DNA from 4 places in the Streptomyces sp. NPDC002958 genome. Region 4 is predicted to be linked to each of the others. Evidence: riboswitches for the same ligand, from Rfam matches in the RefSeq annotation. Region 4 holds a riboswitch; each other region holds the start of a gene.
What was found. Region 4 has a riboswitch for cyclic di-AMP ahead of ACZ3IC_RS10920 (M23 family metallopeptidase). Riboswitches for the same ligand answer to the same signal wherever they lie in the genome.
Positions count from the first base shown of each region.

Region 1: it holds a riboswitch for cyclic di-AMP, as region 4 does, so the genes downstream of both, ACZ3IC_RS20685 (M23 family metallopeptidase) here and ACZ3IC_RS10920 (M23 family metallopeptidase) in region 4, are expected to answer to the same signal.
Region 2: it holds a riboswitch for cyclic di-AMP, as region 4 does, so the genes downstream of both, ACZ3IC_RS01575 (transglycosylase family protein) here and ACZ3IC_RS10920 (M23 family metallopeptidase) in region 4, are expected to answer to the same signal.
Region 3: it holds a riboswitch for cyclic di-AMP, as region 4 does, so the genes downstream of both, ACZ3IC_RS19815 (C40 family peptidase) here and ACZ3IC_RS10920 (M23 family metallopeptidase) in region 4, are expected to answer to the same signal.

Region 1 covers NZ_JBVHDS010000011.1:70,805-75,775, forward strand. Annotated here, with positions in the region: gene ACZ3IC_RS20670 (STM4012 family radical SAM protein) at 1-346, shown strand, start outside; gene ACZ3IC_RS20675 (STM4011 family radical SAM protein) at 354-1,232, shown strand; gene ACZ3IC_RS20680 (SGNH/GDSL hydrolase family protein) at 1,307-2,152, opposite strand; gene ACZ3IC_RS20685 (M23 family metallopeptidase) at 2,340-3,287, opposite strand; cyclic di-AMP (ydaO/yuaA leader) riboswitch at 3,291-3,447, opposite strand; partial or broken gene ACZ3IC_RS20690 (alpha-galactosidase) at 3,770-4,562, opposite strand; gene ACZ3IC_RS20695 (tyrosine-protein phosphatase) at 4,787-4,971, shown strand, end outside.
Region 2 covers NZ_JBVHDS010000001.1:321,892-326,862, forward strand. Annotated here, with positions in the region: gene ACZ3IC_RS01565 (cytochrome P450 family protein) at 1-442, shown strand, start outside; gene ACZ3IC_RS01570 (LysM peptidoglycan-binding domain-containing protein) at 548-1,498, shown strand; cyclic di-AMP (ydaO/yuaA leader) riboswitch at 1,797-1,968, shown strand; gene ACZ3IC_RS01575 (transglycosylase family protein) at 1,972-2,742, shown strand; gene eno (phosphopyruvate hydratase) at 3,123-4,412, shown strand; gene ACZ3IC_RS01585 (FtsB family cell division protein) at 4,532-4,971, shown strand, end outside.
Region 3 covers NZ_JBVHDS010000010.1:160,657-165,627, forward strand. Annotated here, with positions in the region: gene ACZ3IC_RS19785 (SDR family oxidoreductase) at 1-544, opposite strand, end outside; gene ACZ3IC_RS19790 (hypothetical protein) at 658-783, shown strand; partial or broken gene ACZ3IC_RS19795 (DUF6766 family protein) at 1,346-1,459, shown strand; gene ACZ3IC_RS19800 (hypothetical protein) at 1,747-1,953, shown strand; gene ACZ3IC_RS19805 (ATP-dependent Clp protease proteolytic subunit) at 2,134-2,769, shown strand; gene ACZ3IC_RS19810 (hypothetical protein) at 2,777-3,085, shown strand; cyclic di-AMP (ydaO/yuaA leader) riboswitch at 3,518-3,690, shown strand; gene ACZ3IC_RS19815 (C40 family peptidase) at 3,694-4,167, shown strand; partial or broken gene ACZ3IC_RS19820 (LysE family translocator) at 4,349-4,477, opposite strand; gene ACZ3IC_RS19825 (ATP-binding protein) at 4,566-4,971, opposite strand, start outside.
Region 4 covers NZ_JBVHDS010000005.1:18,636-23,606, forward strand. Annotated here, with positions in the region: gene ACZ3IC_RS10910 (PrsW family intramembrane metalloprotease) at 1-952, shown strand, start outside; partial or broken gene ACZ3IC_RS10915 (aldo/keto reductase) at 1,003-1,173, opposite strand; gene ACZ3IC_RS10920 (M23 family metallopeptidase) at 1,352-2,509, opposite strand; cyclic di-AMP (ydaO/yuaA leader) riboswitch at 2,521-2,673, opposite strand; tRNA gene ACZ3IC_RS10925 (tRNA-Met) at 3,193-3,266, opposite strand; gene ACZ3IC_RS10930 (SHOCT domain-containing protein) at 3,537-3,947, shown strand; gene ACZ3IC_RS10935 (FAD-binding oxidoreductase) at 4,184-4,971, shown strand, end outside.

The DNA of each region.
Region 1 (4,971 bases), on a different contig from region 4:
GCGGGCGATCATCGACGGCTACACCGCGACCGAGGACTTCTCGCGCGCCGAGGTCGGACGGCACGTCGACGGCGACGAGGCGCGCCGCCGCCACCTCCTGCAGTCCGTCCTCCAGGCCAAGGGGCTGCGACCGGCCGACTACCGGGAGCGGTTCGGCACCTCCCCGGCCGATGACTTCCCTGCTGAACTGGCCCGGTTCGAGGCGCGCGGCTGGCTCGACAATACGGCCGGGGCGTCCGGCCTGCTGCGGCTCTCCCCCGAGGGCCTGGCCCACTCCGACGCGCTGGGCCCCGAACTCTTCTCCCCCGGCGTGCGGGCCGCGATGGCCGCGTACGAACTGAAGTGAGCACGGCATGGACCTGACCATCCTCTACCGCGGTCCGCTCGCGTCCTGCGACTACGACTGCCCGTACTGCCCGTTCGCCAAGCGGCGCGACAGCCGGGAACAGCTGCGGGCCGACCGCGCCGCGCTGGAGCGGTTCACGGCGTGGGCCGCGGCGCAGACCGGAGACCGGATCTCGGTCCTGTTCACCCCGTGGGGGGAGGGTCTGGTCCGCTCCTGGTACCGGCGTGCCCTGGTCGAGCTGGCGCAGCTGCCGCACATCGGAAGGGTCGCGATCCAGACCAACCTCAGCAGCCGCACGGGGTGGCTGGCCGAGGCCGGAGACGCCGGCCGCGAGAAGATCGCGCTCTGGTGCACGTACCACCCGGGGCAGACGCCGTACGAGCGGTTCCTCACCAAGTGCCGGGAGCTGGCCGCGCTCGGCGTCCGCCACAGCGTCGGTGTCGTCGGTCTCGACGACCATCTCGACGAGGCCAGGCGGCTGCGTGCCGCTCTGCCGGACGAGGTCTACCTCTGGGTGAACGCGGCGGAGGGACACACCTATACGGACGAGGAGGCGGACCGCTGGACGGCCCTTGACCCGCTCTTCCCCTACAGCCGGCAACCGCACCGGTCGGCCGGGCTGCCCTGCCGGACGGGCGAGTCGGTCATCTCGGTGGACGGTGACGGCACGGTGCGGCGCTGCCACTTCGTCCCGGCGGAGCTCGGCAATCTCTACGACGGGAGCTACCGGCGCGCTCTCGGCCCGCGCGCCTGTCCACTGGCCGTCTGCGACTGCCACATCGGCTATGTGCATCTGGAGACGCTGCCGTTGTACGACGTCTTCGCGGGCGGTGTGCTGGAGCGGATACCGGCGCCGCCGCTGTCGTCGCTCGCGGGACGGGCCTGAGGTTCAGGCCCGTCCCGCGAGCGAGGGCACTGCGGTGGTGGACGCCCGCCAGGGTCTGTCCGGCGAAACACGCCCTAAAGCGGCAGCAGGTCAGGCCGCTTCGCCTCGACGTGGTCGCCGGAGGACTCACCGCGCAGCCGTCGCCCGATCCACGGCACCAGGTACTCGCGCGCCCAGTGGATGTCGTCGCGCCGTACTTCGAGCGTGCCGCGCTGTGCTTGCGGGGGCCATTCCTGGTCGGGGTCGGCAGGCACATCGAGGCCGAGGACCTGGGCGGCGCGCAGCGCGACCCTGGTGTGTCCCTCGGGCGACAGATGGAGCCGGTCGTCGTCCCAGGCGCGCCTGTCCTGAACGGACCGGAGCGACCACAGGTCGAGGACCGGGCAGTCGTGTCGGTCGGCGATGGACCGCACATGGGCGGTGTAGGTGGCGATCTTGCCGCGCAGATGGCGCAGCACGGGAACACCACGGGTGTCGAAGCCGGTGGTGACCAGGACGGTGCCGACCGATGCGGTCAGCTCGGCGACCGCGCGCTCGAAGCGCTCGGCCACGTCGTCGGGGTCGGTGCCGGGCCTGATGATGTCATTGCCGCCCGCGCAGAAGCTCACCAGGTCGGGTGCGAGCTCCTTGGCGCGCGGCACCTGCTCCTCGACGATCTGGTCGAGGAGGCGTCCGCGTACGGCGAGATTGGCGTACCTGAAATTCCCGTGAGCGGAGCCTTCGGTGCTCGTCGCCGCATCGGAGTCCGGGAGCTGGTCCGCGAGAAGTACCGCGAAACGGTCCGCCCAGCCGACGAAGGTCCCGTCCGGGCCGGGGTCACCGACTCCCTCGGTGAAGCTGTCGCCAATCGCTGCGTACGACCCGATGACGCATTGTCGGTTGATGACGCCACGTTGGTTTTTTCTCGAATCGTCTGCCATAAACGCTTATCCTGCACCGCCGAATGTGACCTACGCGACCGTAATAAAGGGTTGACGGGTGGTGAGATGGGCCACCCTGTAAGGCTTTGGTAAAGAGGGAATAAGCGGAAGGGCGGTGCGCCGCCGCGCACCGCCCTTCCGCTTTTCTCAGGTCATGCCTTGTTGCTCAGCGTCCCTGCCGTTCGGCTCAGACGTAGATGCCGTGCGAAGCCAGGAAGGCGATCGGATCGATGTCCGAGCCGTACGCCGGGCCCGTGCGGACCTCGAAGTGCAGGTGCGGTCCGGTGGCGTTGCCGGTGGCGCCGGAAAGGCCGATCTGCTGACCGTTGCTCACGGTCTGGCCCTCGGAGACGGAGATCGAGGACAGGTGGCCGTACTGCGAGTAGTGGCCGTCGGCGTGCTTGATGACGACCTCGTTGCCGTACGCGCCACCCCAGCCGGCGCTGACGACGGTGCCGGAGGTGATGGCCTTCACGCTGGTGCCGGTGGAGACGGGGAAGTCGATCCCGGTGTGGCTGCCGCTGGACCAGTTCGAGCCGGAGGCACGGTATCCGGTGGTGTGGTTGCCGGGGACCGGGTGGCTGTAGCCGGAGCTGTTGTTCTGGTCGGCCGGGGCGGAGGTCGAGGCCTGGGACTCCGTGGCCGTAGAGGCCTCGGCCGGGGCGGACTCGGCCGGGACGGACTTCTCCGCGGCCGACGAAGGCGCCGACGGAGCCTTCGACGGGAGGGACGAGTCCGTACCGGCACCGGTGGGCGCGGAGTGGCCCCCCGCCTTGCCGTCGAGCGTCAGCTCCATGCCCGGGAAGATCAGGCTGGGGTCTTCGCCGACGACCTCGCGGTTGTCCTGGTACAGCTTCTGCCAGCCGCCCTCGATCCCCTGCTCGTCGGCGATCTTTGACAGGTAGTCACCGGAGACGACGGAGTACGTCGTGGTGGCGTCCTGCTTCTGCGCGACCGGCTTGGCCGGGGCTGCGGAGGCCGACTGCGGGGCGGCGGGGGCGGCCTGCTCCGCGGCGGCGGCGCCGGTGGCACCGAGCAGCGGCAGTGCGATGACGGCGCCGCCGGTGGCTGCGGCGGCGACGCCACGGGCGATGGTGCTGGACTTCGTACGACGGTGCTTACCCGATATGGGCATGTGGTGCTTCCTCTCCGGCGCCTACGAGGTGAGCTGTCGGGTTCGGGCTGGAGATGCCCGGCCGCGCTGAACGCGGCTTCACCCCGAGCCGGCCGGAATTCTCCGATCGGCGGCTTACCTGGTTCCCCCGCTCCTGCCACACGATGAGTGGATGTGAATTCCGGACGGCGGCAGGATTAGGCGGTCCGTCCGGATTGACGGCGACCGTAAGCGAGTCGGGACGGCAAGAACAAGCCACTGGTTCCGTACCGGAATCCGCGCCGGGAAATCGGCGCGGAATTCCGGTCACACTCCGTGGATTAAGGATCTTGAATTTCCGCGCCACGCATGGAATACCCGACCACCCCTCCTGCACGCACCGTCACGGATATGATCCCGCTCACGACAGGGCGACCATCTCCCGCGCCGGCGGGGCAAGTTATGCCAAATCGGCCTATTACGGACACGTCATGCCCGTCATCCGCGCCGGAGCCTCAGCACCCTCGCGCACACCCGGGGAAGCGCTGCACCCAGTCAGGGTGCGCGCGACAGAGATCGCTGTCGGCATTGATCATTTCCGGCTCTACCCGGATACCGAACTGCATTCCGAACCCGTGCACTTCGTCGGCAAGCGGCTTCAGTCCGCCGGAAAAGGGGTGTGGATTCGGCGTCCGGTCGCCCAGCCCTGCCCGGTCGCTGGCGCGCTGCCCGAACCATGCGTCGTCCACGACGAACAGCTCGACGCCCATCACGGCGGCGCGCTCGACGAGGGCGCGCTGCTGCTCCTGCGAGATGTCGAAGCCGGTCGCCTCCCAGGAGTTGTAGAGCACCGGCCGCAAACTCTCCGCGTCCGGGCCACATGGGCCAGCTGCCAGACATGCCAGGCCCGGCTCGCCCCGCCGAATCCCTCCACACTCCACAGGCCGGCGAAGACGGGTGTGACGTACGACTCCCCCGGTGCGAGCAGCAGCAGCCCCGCGTCGTCGCAGCCGGCACCACCGGTGATCTGCACCAGCCCGTCGGAGAGCCGCTGTACGGAGATCCGCCACGCCCCGGACCAGCCGAGCGCAACCGGGGCCACCCTCCACCGGGTACTCCTCACGGCCGTCGAGCGGGGATTCAAAACCCCTGAAGGGCGACTCGGGCGCTGCGGTCAGGGGCTTCGGCGGCGGCGTGGGGGATCCGCGACCCCCGGTGCAGATGGACCAGCTCATCCCGTTCGGTGAGGGCGCAGTGCGTACTGCTGCTCGCCCCGGCGAGCAACCAGGTCCAGCCCTTGTCGCCAGCCTTGACCATCACCCCCACATTCCAACATTTTCGCACATCATCGATCATCGCCGGGATGGCGGGCAATGACCCTGCACGGAATTCACCGGGCAAATTCGCCGCAGGGGCACCGGGGTTCACGGAAGTGTCGACAAGCGAAGGCCGAGATGATTGCCTGAGGAATCAATGTCGTATCGTCGCGGAAGTGGCCTCGTCGGCGACTCGCGTCGACGCCAGACACTCCAGGAGTCACTGTGACGCAGCAGTTGCCGCAGGTCCCGTCGGCGGAACCCGAGCTGACGGGTGTCCGCAACTTCCGTGATGTGGGCGGGCTGCCCACCGTGGACGGCCGGCGGGTGCGGCATGGACGGCTCTTCCGCAGCGGTCACCTCGCGCACGCCACCGCCGAGGACGCCGCCTTCCTCGGCGGCCTCGGTCT
Region 2 (4,971 bases), on a different contig from region 4:
GCTGCTGGAGACCGGGATCGAGGAACTGCTGCGGTACGACGGTCCGGTGGAGCTGGCGACCTGGCGCTTCGCCACCGAGCCGATGACGCTCGGCGGACAGGACATCGCGGCCGGCGATCCCGTGCTCGTCGTGCTGGCCGCCGCCGACCGTGACCCGGAACGCTTCGAGGACCCCGACACGCTCGACCTCGCACGGCGTGACAATCAGCACCTCGGATACGGGCACGGCATCCACTACTGCCTGGGAGCACCGCTCGCCCGGCTGGAGGGACAGACCGCGCTCACCACGCTTCTGAGGCGCCTTCCGGACCTGCGACTTGCGGTGAAACCTACCGATTTGCGGTGGCGTGGCGGGCTCATCATGCGTGGACTGCGCACGCTCCCTGTGGAGTTCACGCCGGGGCTCGCCCCGACGTCACCTGACGCATCGTCAACTCTGTGACTTTCACGTGATCTGTGCTGCATCGACTTGTGACACGCGTTCGAGTCCCGCTAGGTTCACCGTTCGACTCACCAGTCACTCGTCAGTCACACGGAAGGCAACCCCATGGGCTCCGCGAACGGCAGACACCGTCGCCCTCGTCAGGCACCCGCCATCGTCGTCGCCGCGGGCGTGACCGGATCGGCCATCGCCATCCCGCTGCTCGGCGCGACAGGTGCGTACGCGGCCGACGCCACGACCTGGGACCAGGTGGCCGAGTGCGAGAGCGGTGGCATGTGGAGCGCCGACCTCGGTAACGGCTTCTACGGCGGCCTGCAGTTCTCGCAGGAGACCTGGAAGGCGTACGGCGGCGAGTCCTACGCCCCGCGTGCCGACCTCGCCAGCCGCTCGCAGCAAATCGCCGTGGCCGAGAAGGTTCTGGACGACCAGGGACCGCGGGCGTGGCCCAGTTGTGCGGTCATCTCCGGCCTCGCGAAGGACGGGGCGTTGCCCGGTGTCGACCCGGGGTCCGTGCCCTCCAACGAGCCGACGCGGAGCGCGGAGTCGTCCGATGGTGCCACGTCGTCGGACGGCGCATCGGACACCGTGGACGGCTCCAAGGGCTCCAAGGGCTCGGACGTGACCGACGAGCCGGCCGGCAAGGCCAAGCCCTCCGCGAAGCCGTCGACCACCACGTCGACCGCCCCGTCCTCCGAAGCGCCCGATTCGTCCAACTCGTCAAGTACATCTGATTCATCCGATTCGTCCAGCGGTGTGGGTGGCAAGCACCGTGGCGCGCCGGCCCCCGAGGGGAGTCGGAACGCGAACGGCGGTGATGGGCGCGAGTCGGGTCGTCATGCCTCCCGCGGTGCCGGTGACGCGCGCGACGCGGGTGCGGCGGCCGCCGACGGCGCGTACACCGTCCGTCCCGGCGACAACCTCTGGGCGATTGCTGATGCACAGAAGGTTCCTGGTGGGTGGTCGGCGCTCTACGAGGCCAACAGGGGGGCCGTCGGCTCCGACCCGGACCTCATCCTCCCTGGCCAGAGCCTCGATCTCGCCTTGAAGGCCGAGTGAGGGCAGTCTGAAAATCGGTTAAAAGGGCCGCAAAAGCCGGGTAGTTAAGAGACCTATGTCCGTTTATGTGCATGTGAGACATGGGTCTCTTTGCGTCAACTGGCGTGTCGCGCCTGGGGAACCCTTCCATGCCGCCCTCACCTGCGAAAACGGTGATTCCTTGGGCGCGAGTAAGGGCTGATTGTCCGATGTGTGCGTCTTTGAATGTGAGAGTTGCGTATGTTTACGTTCGAAATCGCTCGCACCGCGGGCCCCGTCGACCGTCACGCCGAATCCTGCCGTCGGTCGAAGGGAACAGACGCGTAAAGCGCCGTAGGCAGGAGCGGGGGACCCAGGTAAGCGCCGGGCCCGATCGTCGAAAGACGCGTCAGGACCGGCTTGGGGTGAAGTCGCGCGCTAGGACGTGCGACCGGGCAACTCACTTGGCCCGAACCCGACAGCTCACCTCGTAGGCGTCGGTGAGGGGAAGTTCCATGCTGTTTTCCAGCAAGGGCAAGCATCGCCGCCCGTCCAAGGCCGTCCGTATCGCCACGCTCGCCGGCGTCGCCGGTACCGCTGTGGCCGTTCCGCTGATGGGTGCGACCAGCGCCTCGGCCGCCTCTGTCGCCACCTGGGACGCCGTCGCCCAGTGCGAGTCCGGCGGCAACTGGTCCATCAACACCGGCAACGGCTACTACGGCGGTCTGCAGTTCTCGCAGTCCAGCTGGGCCGCCGCCGGCGGTACGCAGTACGCCCCCCGTGCCGACCTGGCCACCAAGGCCCAGCAGATCGCCACCGCCGAAAAGCTCCTCGACATCCAGGGCCCGGGTGCCTGGAGCTGTGCCGCTGCCGGCAACCTGACCAACGACGGCGTCGACCCGGGCGTCGACACCGGCTCCTCCTCGGAGTCCTCCTCCGCGCCCACCGAGCAGCAGAGCACCCCGGCCGCGCCGGAGCAGCAGTCGCAGCCGGCCCAGCAGGCGCAGCCGCAGGAAGCCGAGCGTGCCGAGGCCCCCGCCGCCTCCCGCTCGGACCGCTCCGCCGCCCCGCAGGCCGAGTCGGAGGAGACCGTCACCACCCCGACTGGCGAGCAGGTCGAGAAGGGCGACGGCGAGTACGTGGTCGCCTCCGGTGACTCCCTGAGCGAGATCGCCGCCGACCACAACGTCGAGGGCGGCTGGCAGCAGCTGTTCGAGCTGAACCAGGACATCGTCAAGGACGCCGACCTGATCTACCCGGGTCAGCAGCTGCACCTGACGAAGTAGTCCAGGCCCTCTCCCCCTGAGCACCCCGGCCCGGCGCGCATTCCCCCCGTATGCGCCGGGCCGGGGTTTCTGTGCGCGCGACACCTCCGCGCGGTGCTTGCGTGCGGTGCCTGTACAGGGAGTGCCTGCATAGAGGGAGTGCTTGTGCAGGGAGTGTCGGCTGTCACACGGGGAACGCAGGCCGTGTGTGATCGTTCAACTGTTGTAGTCGTTAGCCAGTAAAATTCCTGCTGTTTGCCCGGTAATGTGCGCTCCTGGGTCTTTTTCCGTCCCAGGGGACGGGCGGTCGTCCGACTGAGCGGGCCGGGCCGGTTAGGCTCTTGTCGCAAGGCCGAAGTGACCCTGCACAACCAGTGTCATATCCCAGAAGGAGATGCCTCGTGCCGTCCATCGACGTCGTCGTAGCCCGGGAAATCCTCGACTCCCGGGGGAACCCCACGGTCGAGGTCGAGGTTGGTCTCGACGACGGCAGCACGGGTCGTGCTGCCGTGCCGTCCGGCGCCTCCACCGGTGCGTTCGAGGCCATTGAGCTTCGCGACGGTGACCCCAACCGTTACCAGGGCAAGGGCGTGGAGAAGGCCGTCCTCGCTGTCATCGAGCAGATCGGCCCGGAGCTCGTCGGCTACGACGCGACCGAGCAGCGGCTGATCGACCAGGCGATGTTCGACCTTGACGCCACCGAGAACAAGGGCTCGCTCGGCGCCAACGCCATCCTCGGCGTCTCGCTGGCCGTCGCCCACGCCGCCTCCGAGGCCTCGGACCTGCCGCTGTTCCGCTACCTCGGTGGCCCGAACGCGCACCTGCTGCCCGTTCCGATGATGAACATCCTCAACGGTGGGTCGCACGCCGACTCCAACGTGGACATCCAGGAGTTCATGATCGCCCCGATCGGCGCGGAGTCCTTCTCCGAGGCCCTGCGCTGGGGCGCCGAGGTCTACCACACGCTGAAGAAGGTCCTGAAGACCAAGGGCCTTTCGACCGGTCTCGGTGACGAGGGTGGCTTCGCGCCGAACCTGGAGTCGAACCGCGCCGCCCTCGACCTCATCATCGAGGCCATCAAGGAAGCCGGCTACGCCCCGGGCAAGGACATCGCGCTCGCGCTCGACGTCGCCGCGTCCGAGTTCTACAAGGACGGCACGTACGAGTTCGAGGGCAAGTCCCGCTCGGCCGCCGAGATGACCGAGTACTACGAGGAGCTCGTCTCCGCTTACCCGCTGGTCTCCATCGAGGACCCGCTGTACGAGGACGACTGGGCCGGCTGGAAGGTCATCACCGACAAGCTGGGCGCCAAGGTGCAGATCGTCGGCGACGACCTGTTCGTCACCAACCCGGAGCGTCTGGCCCGCGGCATCGAGGAGGGCTCCGCCAACGCCCTGCTCGTCAAGGTCAACCAGATCGGTTCGCTGACCGAGACGCTGGACGCCGTCGAGCTGGCCCAGCGCAACGGCTTCAAGTGCATGATGTCCCACCGCTCCGGCGAGACCGAGGACGTCACCATCGCCGACCTCGCCGTCGCGGTGAACTGCGGTCAGATCAAGACCGGCGCCCCGGCCCGTTCGGACCGCGTCGCCAAGTACAACCAGCTGCTGCGCATCGAGGAGATCCTCGACGACGCCGCGGTGTACGCGGGCCGCTCGGCGTTCCCGCGGTTTCGCTCTGCGAACCAGTAGGCACAGCAAGGGCTGAGTGTGCCGGTCCTTCGAGGCCAACGGCTCCGGCCTCCGTCCGTCCCCGTACTCGGTCCCGTACCGTGTGCGGGGACGGACGTGCGTAATGGGGAGGCGGAGACATGGCCGCGAAGGACCGGGACCTGTTCTCCACCGCGACCCGGCTGCGGCTGCTCGGCGAGCAGACCGCCGCCCGCGTCTACCGGTCACAGAACCGCCGTCAGGCCCGCCGCTCCCGGCTCACCGGCCGAGCGGCCTTCCTCGCCCTCGTCGTCTGCTCCCTGGTGGTCGCGCTCGCGTACCCGATGCGGCAGTACGTGTCGCAGCGGGACGAGATCGCCGACCAGGAGCGTCTGGCGCGGGAGGCCCGGGTCCGCACCGAGGAGCTGCGCGACGAGAAGGCGCGCCTCCAGGACGATGCGTACATCAGGCAGCTGGCCCGCAAGCACCTTCACTACCTTCTTCCCGGGGAGACCGGTTACACGGTGATCGACCCCGACATGGTCAAGGAGCGCAACGGCGAGACGGACGAGTCCGGCCGGCCGTGGCACTCCAACCTCTG
Region 3 (4,971 bases), on a different contig from region 4:
TCCCCACCCCTACATGCCGGTGGGCGACCTCTGCCTGCAGCGCGTGAGCAAAGGACTCGACTCCTGCCTTCGAAGCACAGTAGGCGCTCATCATGGGGGCCGCACCGATGGACGCAAGCGACGCAACCTGGAGGATGTAACCGCAGGTCTCAAACAAGTCCCCCAGAAACGACCTCGCGGTCACGGCGCTACCAATGAGGTTTACCTCGACGACCCTCCGCCAGGTGGCCGGATCGGACTCGGCGAACGGGCCGCCCTCGGCCACTCCTGCGTTGGCAACAACCACGGAAGGAGGTCCGAACCGCGCACGAACTTCTGCGCCGGCCCGGGCCATGGCCAGGTCATCCGTGACATCGACTTCCCAACAGGCAGTCGTGCCCGGCAGAGATGCCCTGACCTGGGCCAGTGTTCTCTCCTCACGGCCGAGCAGTGCTACCTTCGCCCCCCGACTGGCCAGCTCTCGGGCCATAGCCGCACCCAAACCACGGGCCGCTCCGGTCACGACAGCTGTCCGTCCGTTCAGTGGACCCTTGGCGACCGGCATGGAACATTCCTCTCGCTGCGGCGGCGTCTCCCAGCCCACGGTAGGGGTGGACGCCGCCGTCAGCACTCGGGCGCTGTCACACCGACTTTTAGCAGCCCCGTCCTTGGCCCCCCTTGACGGGACGGGCCAGGACACTGGGCCACCAAGGCGTCCTGCCCGATGGCAGCTACCTCGCCCGGATCGAGGCGAACAAGCACAGCGAGGCGGCCGGAACCGTCAAGGCCCCGCCGTACGGGTGATCGAGTACCGCCTCGGCCCGCAGGCGGGACCGACGCCTCGGACTCGCCGAAATCGGCCGCAGCCTGCTGACCCGCCGACAATCCCGTGACTGCCCCCGCAGAATCCGGTCGTGCATCACCAGCTACGCCAGCAAAGCCCCAGGTGAAACCGCCAGCAGCCATCGTTCGCCGGCCGTTGTCACCCTGAACTACCGGTGGCACGTACCACTAAAAGCAACGGCATTGCCATTCGATCCAGTGGGGGTCGTCAACAAGTTCCCACGCGTCGTCGAGCCCGGCACACCTCAGGAATTCGACGAGGTCGCTGTCGTTATGGGCCAGCCCGACGACCTTCCCTTCGATAGCGACTCTCCGTCCGCCAGAACGGGAGAGCCCTTCACCTTGTGCTGACGGACGGCCCGAAGGCGTACGCAGCGCGGAGTTCAACGACCAGCTCGCGACCAACGGCCTCGCGCGCACCGGGTTCGGCGCCCATCTGATGTCCCCTCGGACTTCGCCGTCGACGTGACGGAGAACTGGCAATCGGAATACCTGCAGTTCTTCCTCTACATCTTCGCAGTCCGAGCTGCTCGCAGTGGCCTGCATGGCCACCTTCTCCGTATACCTACGCCAGCGTGGGTCCCCGGAGTCCAAACCCGTCGGAACACCTCACGGAACCAACGGAGTCGAGGGATGACGCGTCGGTTGCCGGGCCAGGCATCCCCATGCACGGCGCAATCTGCACGTCCCGATGGGCACTCGGCGCACGCATTCTTCAAATCCGCATAGAGCCCCTTGAGCCAATCACGGTCTCTGTTTCGAAGAGGCATTGTCGCACTCAAGCGCTCGCCGATGCGCACGAAGGGGTTCAAATACCCAAGCTCGAAGCCGGGGGCCGCCAAGGCGTGAAATTTTTAGAAGTTGTGCACCCTCCGTCGGGCTGCCATGCCGGTAAGGCGGCAGCTCCTCCCAGAAGGTGACGGGATGGCCTGCGACCTCGACTGGCTTTCGAATGGCGGCGAGGTTCTTGCCGTCAACGGCGTGCCGGACGTCGTCCTCGCCGCATGGGCCGGGCATGCCAAAGCCACCTTCACCAAGCGGGTGTACGTCCACCCGAGCCACGAGGACCTCCGCGTCGCCTCGGACCACCTCACTTCTGTACTCGGTTTCAGTGAGGGCGAAGCAGCCTGATGATCAAGCGTCTAGAGATGGTGAGATATCCGCCCTCAGCGAACAGAAAACAGCCTCCGACCTGGGACTTTTAGTGGATCACTAGGATCACGCTCCATTATATCCTTCTGTACGTCCTGTACATTTTGTACAGACGCTTGCGCAGGCCCCGCACAACCCCGGAGGAGAGGCATCGCCATGCTGTTCCGACCCACCGCCCGCTACGTACTGCCCGAGTTCACCGAGCGCACGACCAACGGGACGCGGACCCTCGACCCGTACTCCAAGCTGCTCGCCGAACGGATCGTCTTCCTCGGCACGCCGGTCGACGACACCGTGGCCAACGATCTGATCGCCCAGTTCATGTATCTGGAACACGCCGCCCCGGACCGGCCCATCTCCCTCTACATCAACTCCCCCGGCGGATCGTTCGGAGCCATGTCCGCGATCTACGACACGATGGAGTACCTCACCTGCGAGGTGGAGACCTACTGCCTCGGCCAGGCCGGTTCCTGTGCGTCGACACTGCTCGCCGCAGGCGCTCCCGGCCGACGGCACGCACTGCCCGGGGCCCGGGTCGTCGTACAGCAGCCCGCGCTCACCGAGCCGGTGCAGGGCCAGCCGTCCGATCTGGAGATCGAGGCACAGGAACTGGAGCGGGTCCGCGAGATGCTCACCGCAATGTTGGCCCGTCACACGGGCCGCAGCGCCGAGCAGATCGCCTCCGACATCGAGCGCGACCTCATTCTCGACGCGCCGGGCGCCAAGGCGTACGGCCTGGTGGACCACATCATGGAGAACCGAATGTCATCGCTCCCGCCGCACAGTGCGAGGTGAACGCCAGGTGCAGCCACCGGAGTTGCCGCCGCTCCCCGCACTGACGCGCGCCGAGGGGGAGTTCATCGACTGCTATCTCGAAGTCCTCGATCAACTGGGCCGGATCAACCCGGCCCGTGGCAGCGACACCTACGGCGCACTACGCGCCGCACAGGCGCTGGTCTCACGGGCGGGTGCGCTGCGCGACGCCCTCACGCTGATGCACGAGCGCGGCGAGACGCGGATCCATGCCGCCACCCTGGCGCGGGCGCTGCGTGTGCTCGACGGGGAACAGCGGGCCGGACGCGTCACCGTACCCCCCGCTCCCACGAGTTGATCGGCCCCTTCGTCTCCACGCCCGGCAGGGACCGGTCAGCTCCCCCTGATCCCACCCCCGACGGGGCTCGCTCAACTCACTCCACCCGCTTCCCACCAGCTTCGCTCAACTCCCCTGCTCGACACGCCCGGCAGGCAATTCGAAATTCCTCGCTCATTCGGCGTAGAAACTCCCCCTCACGAGGGATAGCTCAACTTGCGTATTCCGCGTGGCCAGTGAGCGGAATCCTTCATTCCACCCCTGGTACGACGCCGGTCCGAGTAACCGGCTCGGCCGTCGAAATCATCAAGTCCACCCGAACGGTGCAGTCGCGAGGAACCACACATATCGCTGTTCTCCCTCGGAAATCCGGCAGCAGGTGAGTCAAGATCCCTGGGACGACAAGCCCCCGCCACCGCGGCGGGGCGGTCCGGGCGGACGCCGAGTCCTGCCGCTGTCCGGATGCCTGGTCGACAGAAGTGGATCGGCAGGAGTGGAGGACCCGAGCACAACGGGTCGGCCGGATCACCGGTCGACCCTCGGGGTGAAGCCGCCGAGCGCGGCCGGGCAACTTCGCCAGCCCGAACCCGACAGGTCATCCTTCACAGGCGGCTGACGAAGGGTTGCGCATGGCTGCGCAGGTTCATGTCCCGTCTCTGCTCGCCCGGGCCGGTACGGCCTCGGTTCTGACTCTGGCCGCCGTCGGCGGCACCATACTGGCCCCGGGCGCCGCGACAGAAGCCCAGGCAGCGACTCTCTCGATGAAGGCACTCAACATCGCCGCGTCGAAGAAAGGATCGCCGTACAGGTGGGGGGCCACGGGCCCCAACCGCTTCGACTGCTCGGGCCTGACGGCCTATTCGTTCAAGAAGGCGGGCAAGAAGCTCCCCCGCACGGCCCAGCAGCAGTACAACAAGTCCCGCCATATCAAGCCCTCGCGCAGGAAACGCGGCGATCTGGTCTTCTTCCATTACGGCCGCAGCGTCTACCACGTGGGGATCTACGCCGGTCACGGCAAGATCTGGCACTCGCCGCGGACCGGCGCGGTGGTCCGGCTGGAGAAGATCTGGACAAAGGGTGTCTATTACGGGCGGGTCCGCTGATGCCTGTCCGGCGGATCAGGGGCGCGGTCCCGGCCGTGCCGTGATCCGCCGGGCAGTCCCCTGGGCCCCGCTGCCCGGCCGCCGGAGGCGCTTGACTCCACCGTCCGGCCGCCGGACAGGCGCTGGACTCCACGCTCGGCCGCCGGACAAGCGCTGGTCTCCGCCACTGATCCGCTCGTTCTCAGCGCAGCAGGGGGCCGAACACCAGTACCAGCCTTAACGCGGTGAGCGCCGCGCCGCTGCCACCCTCGATGGTGCGGGCGGTACGCGGCCGGCGCAGCCACCCGCCCAGCCCGTCCACCAGGAGCGCGGCCGGGCGGCGAGGGCGGGTGATCGTGCGCTCGAGAGAGCAGAGACGGGCGGATTGAGAGAGGGAAGCGGACGGATCGGGAGGTCCGTCAGCTCTGTACGGGGATGCTCCACGGGAGCGCGATCCAGACCGTCTTGCCGCCGTCGGCGGTGGGGGTGACGGTGAGCCGGCCCCCGCACTCCTTGGTCAGGCCACGGATGATCACCATGCCGCGCCCGTTGTCCTGCTGAACGGCGGCGGGCAGCCGCCGGGGCCAGCGCGGGTGACTGTCCGTCACCCCCAGATGCAGCTGCTCCTCCCGCTCCAGTCTCAGGTCCACGGTGAAGGTGGGTGACTGTCCGAACGTGTGCTGGACGGCGTTGGTCGTCAGCTCCGAGACGATGAGCTGGATTCCGTCAGCGAACTCCGTGTCGGTGACCAGGCCCCATTCGGTGAGCACTCCGGCCACATATCTCCGGGCCACCGAGACCGAGACCGGCTCGCTCGGCAGAGTG
Region 4 (4,971 bases):
CAACGCCTTCGGCGAGGACCAGCAGCTCGGCACCTCGGGCATCGTCTCGGTGACGGCTGCGACGTTCTTTGTACGGGCGGTGATGTCGCCGTTCGCGCATCCGCTCTTCACGGTTCTGACCGGAATGGGCTTCGGGCTCGCGGCGGCCGGTGCTCGGCATCGGCGGATCCGCCGTATCGCGCTGCCGCTGCTGGGTCTCGTCCTCGCCATGGGCATGCACGCCCTGTGGAACGGGTCGGCGTCCTTCGGCCCGTACAGCTTCTATGCCGTGTACGGGGTGTTCATGGTCCCGGTCTTCGGCCTGGTGACCTGGCTGGCGATCTGGTCGCGCCAGCATGAGCTGCGTACCCTCTCCGCCGAGCTGCCCGCCTATGCGGCGGCCGGCTGGCTGACCCCCGCCGAACCACTCGCCCTCTCCTCGATGCGGGCCCGCGGCATGGCGCGCGACGCGGCACGCCAACGACACGCCGCCGCAGCAACAGCAGCAGCAGCAGCTCAGGGAAGCTGGGGAAACCCGTACGGACCGGTGTACGCGCCGGGACACAGGCCGGCGCACGGACCCGGAGGACCGCGGCGCGGGCCGTCGGCCCAGGTCAGAGCACATGCCAAAGCACAGGCCAAGGCCCACGGCAGGGCTGCCGCCCGCGCCGTCGCCGAGTACGAATCGTTCGCGACGTCACTGGCCTCGCTGCGTCGGCAAGCCCGCCGCGGGGCAGCGGGCCCGGACTTCGCCGAGCGCGAGCTTGAGCTGTTGCACCACCTCTGGCAGCGCAGGGACGTGGCCGCTCCCGCCCTGACGTACGCGGCGCAGGCGACGGGCCGCCTGCGCGCCCACCACCTGTCTCCGCACACGCAGTACGGCGGCTACAGCCACAATCCCTACCTGGCCCCACCCCGGACGCCGGCCCCGGGCCGGCCTCTGTCTCCGTACGAACCACCGCCACCTCGCTAGGACCCGGCGTTCCTGTCGTTCCTGTCGTTCCGAACAGGAACGCCACGCACGCCGCCCTCGTTGCCCGGGAGCCGGGAGGAGTAGGCGTCGGCGGCATCAATGAAGTTGCCACCCGCCGCGGCGTAAGCGTCCAGCACGGCGAACGACTGCGCCTCGTCGGCGGTCCAGCCGAAGACGTTCCCACCGAGGGCGAGCGGGAAGACGCGGAGGTCGGAAGGCCCGGCTCACGAAGAGAAGTTCATGAATGGATCAACGGATTTCGGAAGGTCCGCTATTCCGGTGGGCCCGCTGTTCCGACAGACCGGCAGCCCTGACGTCGGGGGGGAGCGTCAGGGCTGCCGGGGTTCAAAGGCCGGTGAACCGGCGCACATCACGAGGGCCTGGGAATAGGCCGACGGATCAGGGGTTGAGACCCTTGCTCTGCAGCCAGGCCATCGGGTCGATGCCCGTACCGGAGGGGGTGTGGACCTCCAGGTGGAGGTGTGCCCCCGTCACATTGCCGGTCGCGCCGACCCGGCCGATGGTCTCACCGGTCGTGACCTTCTGGCCGACGCTGACGTTGATCGAGGACTGGTGGCTGTACCACACCTCCGTACCGTCCTCGAGCTCCAGCACCGTGTGGTAGCCGTACGAACCGGACCAGCCGGCCGACTTGATGGTGCCACCGTGCACGGCCTTGATCGGCGTGCCCGCCGCCGCCGCGAAGTCGAGGCCGGTGTGGTGGCCGGAGGACCACATCGAACCGGATTGGCCGAAGGTCGAGCTGATCGTGTACGAGGAGGTCGGCATGGCGTAGCTGGCGGCGAGCTTGGCAAGCCGCAGGGCCTCGGCCTTCGCTTCGGCCTTCGCCTTGGCCTCTTCCTCCGCCTTCTTCTTCTCGGCGGCGGCCTTGGCCTCGGCGTCGGCCTGCTGCTTCTTGGCCTCGGCGGCGGCCTTCTCCGCGGCCTCCCTCTCCTGGGCCGCCTTGGCCTCGGCGTCGGCGGCGTCCTGCTGCTGCTCGGCCTGCTGGAGGATGCGGGCGCGAAGCGCCTCGCCCGCGTCCACCGTGCCCTGCTCGGCCTCGGCGGTGGTGAGGCCGGCGGTGGTGAGCGGGGCGGCAGCGACGGCCGCGTCGGCTTCGGACTCGCCGGAGAGCAGAGAGCCCACGCCGGGAAGGGACTCGGCGTCAGGGAGGTTGTCCGCGACGGAGTCGGGGAGGGAGATGGAGACGGGCGGCTTGCTCTGCGCGGTGGCCATGCCGCCCGCACCCACCGCCGCGATGACGCCGACCCCGAGCACCGTGGAGCTACGGGCAAGTCCGTTGCGCTGCTTGGCGACGCGGTGCTTGCCGCGCACGGGGCGTACGGACTCCTCGGTGGGGTTCCACTCGCCCCAGCTTCTGTCGGGTTCACCGTTCCCGTCAGCGCGGAACTCGCTGACTTCGCTGCCGAACTCACCGGCGACGTCGCCGCCCTGCCCGGTGCCGTAACGGGTGCCGAACACCGTTCCCGTCCCGGCGGTTCCGTAGTCAGGGTTGAACCGGGAGGGGGCCTCGGGGGCAGGCTTGTTGGACGCCACGGGGGCGCGCTCCTTTCCTTCCTTCTCGCCTACCGGGTTAGCTGACGGGTTCGGAGCAGGAAGGTCTCCTACGGACCCCTCTGCCTCTCACGAGACACAGGTGTCCGATTCACCCCATGTAGGTGGTTCCCCGGTTCCCTTGCGGAATTCGGCGCTCGCGCACGGTGCCGCCACTGACGACGGCTGGGACGACCGCGCTGCGTTATCGAACGTTAATAGACACACGGGCCTGATTCCAAGCCGTTCCCACTGATCGTTCACGTCTTTGGCCTGGACTTTACGGGACACAACCGGGTGGAATAGGATGAGTTGATCGCCCCTCAGCCATCACCCATCTTCTGACGTTGCGTCAAACGTTATGCGGAGCGGCGCCTTTCGGTTACGTACGGTGGCATCCGCCGCCCAGGGCCACCGCCCGGCCCACACGAAGCATCCAGCCCGTGATCTCCCGCCCGGTACGCGCGCGGCTGCGGACGGCACCGCACCCCGGCCCCAGGCTCGCCGGAGCGAAGTCGTGCGGCGACTCCTCATCGACCAATGGGGGTACGCACGTGGCGCAGCTCACACACCGACCGGACCTGCTCCTTCGCGGGCCCACGGGCCGGCCGTACCGCACCCCGGAAAGCGACGCGGAAATGAATCAGGCCCGGCACGCTGCATGCGTGCCGGGCCTGATTCTTCAGTAGCGGGGACAGGATTTGAACCTGCGACCTCTGGGTTATGAGCCCAGCGAGCTACCGAGCTGCTCCACCCCGCGTCGGTGAACACAACTCTACGGCATGTCCGGCGCACTCATGACCACTCGGCGAATCACGACCGCCGGGCGCCCGGTCCGTGCGCCCGGCGCGGCCCCGCCTCCACCCGGTCGCCGACCCCGGCCCCCTGTCGCCCTCCCCGCACGCCACCCAGGGAATCACCCCGGAGGACGGCCCCGAACGACAACAAGCGAGGGTGGATATGCAGTGATATGACTGATTTAACTTCAGCCAGTCGACGCGATGAACTCGCGGTGATCGGGGAGCCGACCATGGACGATTACCCCCTGCTCAACCTCTTCTGGACCATGCTCTGGTTCTTCCTCTGGATCATGTGGCTGTTCCTGCTCTTCAAAGTCGTCACGGACATCTTCCGCAGCGAAGACCTCGGCGGCTGGGGCAAGGCCGGCTGGCTCGTCGTGGCCCTGGTGCTGCCGTACATCGGCGTCCTGGTGTACGTGATCGCGCGCGGCAGGTCCATGGGGAAGCGGGACATCAGCGACGCGCAGCACCGTGAGGCGGCCTTCAGGGCGTACGTGCGGGAGGCCGCCGGCACCTCCGACGCGAAGGGCCCGAGACAGGGCGGCCACGTCGATGACCTGGCGAAGCTCGCCGAGCTCATGGACAAGGGGGCCATCACGAACGAGGAGTACCAGCGGGCGAAGACGAAGCTCCTCGTCTGAGCGCACCCCCACACTCCCGCAACCGTGACGCGTATGTCTCTCTCCCCCCGGTCCAGCGGACTGGCACAGCCCCCGGACCGCGGGGAGGCTTGAGACATCAGCTAACGGTGGCCGTTTCCTCCTGCGGTTCTCGGGGCGCCGGAGCATCGGTGTACATCTGCATACACCGACGGCCCGGCAGGGGAGGCCGGACGAGGTGCGGTCCCCATCTCGGCGAGCAGGGAGATGGCCGGACCATGAACGTCACCACGCTCGAAACCCTGGACGCGATGAGGACGTCGCTGCGCGGTCCCGTCATCGGTCCGCAGGACCCGGAGTACCGAACCGCCCACACGGTCTACAACGCCATGATCGACAAACGTCCGGCGGCCGTGGTGCGGTGCGGCGACACGGCGGACGTCATGGCCGCGGTCGATTTCGTCCGGGACAAGGGGCTCGTGCTCGCGGTCCGCGGCGGCGGACACAGCGGCGCCGGCCTGTGCCTGGTGGACGACGGCGTCACCATCGACCTGTCACCCATGCGCTGGGCGCATATCGACCCCACCTCGCGAACAGCCACGGTCGGCGGCGGCGCCACGCTCGGCGACCTCGACCACGCCGCGCACGCCTTCCAACTGGCCACCCCCTCCGGAATCCTGTCGACCACCGGCGTCGGCGGCCTCGCCCTGGGCGGCGGCCACGGCTACCTCACCCGCAGATACGGCCTGACGGCCGACAACCTGCTGGCCGCGGACGTGGTCCTGGCGGACGGCACCTGTGTGACGGCGAACGGCACCACTCACCCCGACCTGTTCTGGGCGCTGCGCGGCGGAGGCGGGAACTTCGGCATCGTCACCTCCTTCACCTTCCGGATGCACCCGGTGGACACCGTGGGAGTCGCCATCACCCTGTGGCCGGTCGACCGGATCCCCGACGTACTGCGCTGGTACCGCGACTTCCTGCCCAGGGCCCCCGAGGACCTGAACGGTTTCTTCGCCGCGCTCACCGTGCCGCCCGGTCCCCCGTTCCCGGAGGAGATCCACGG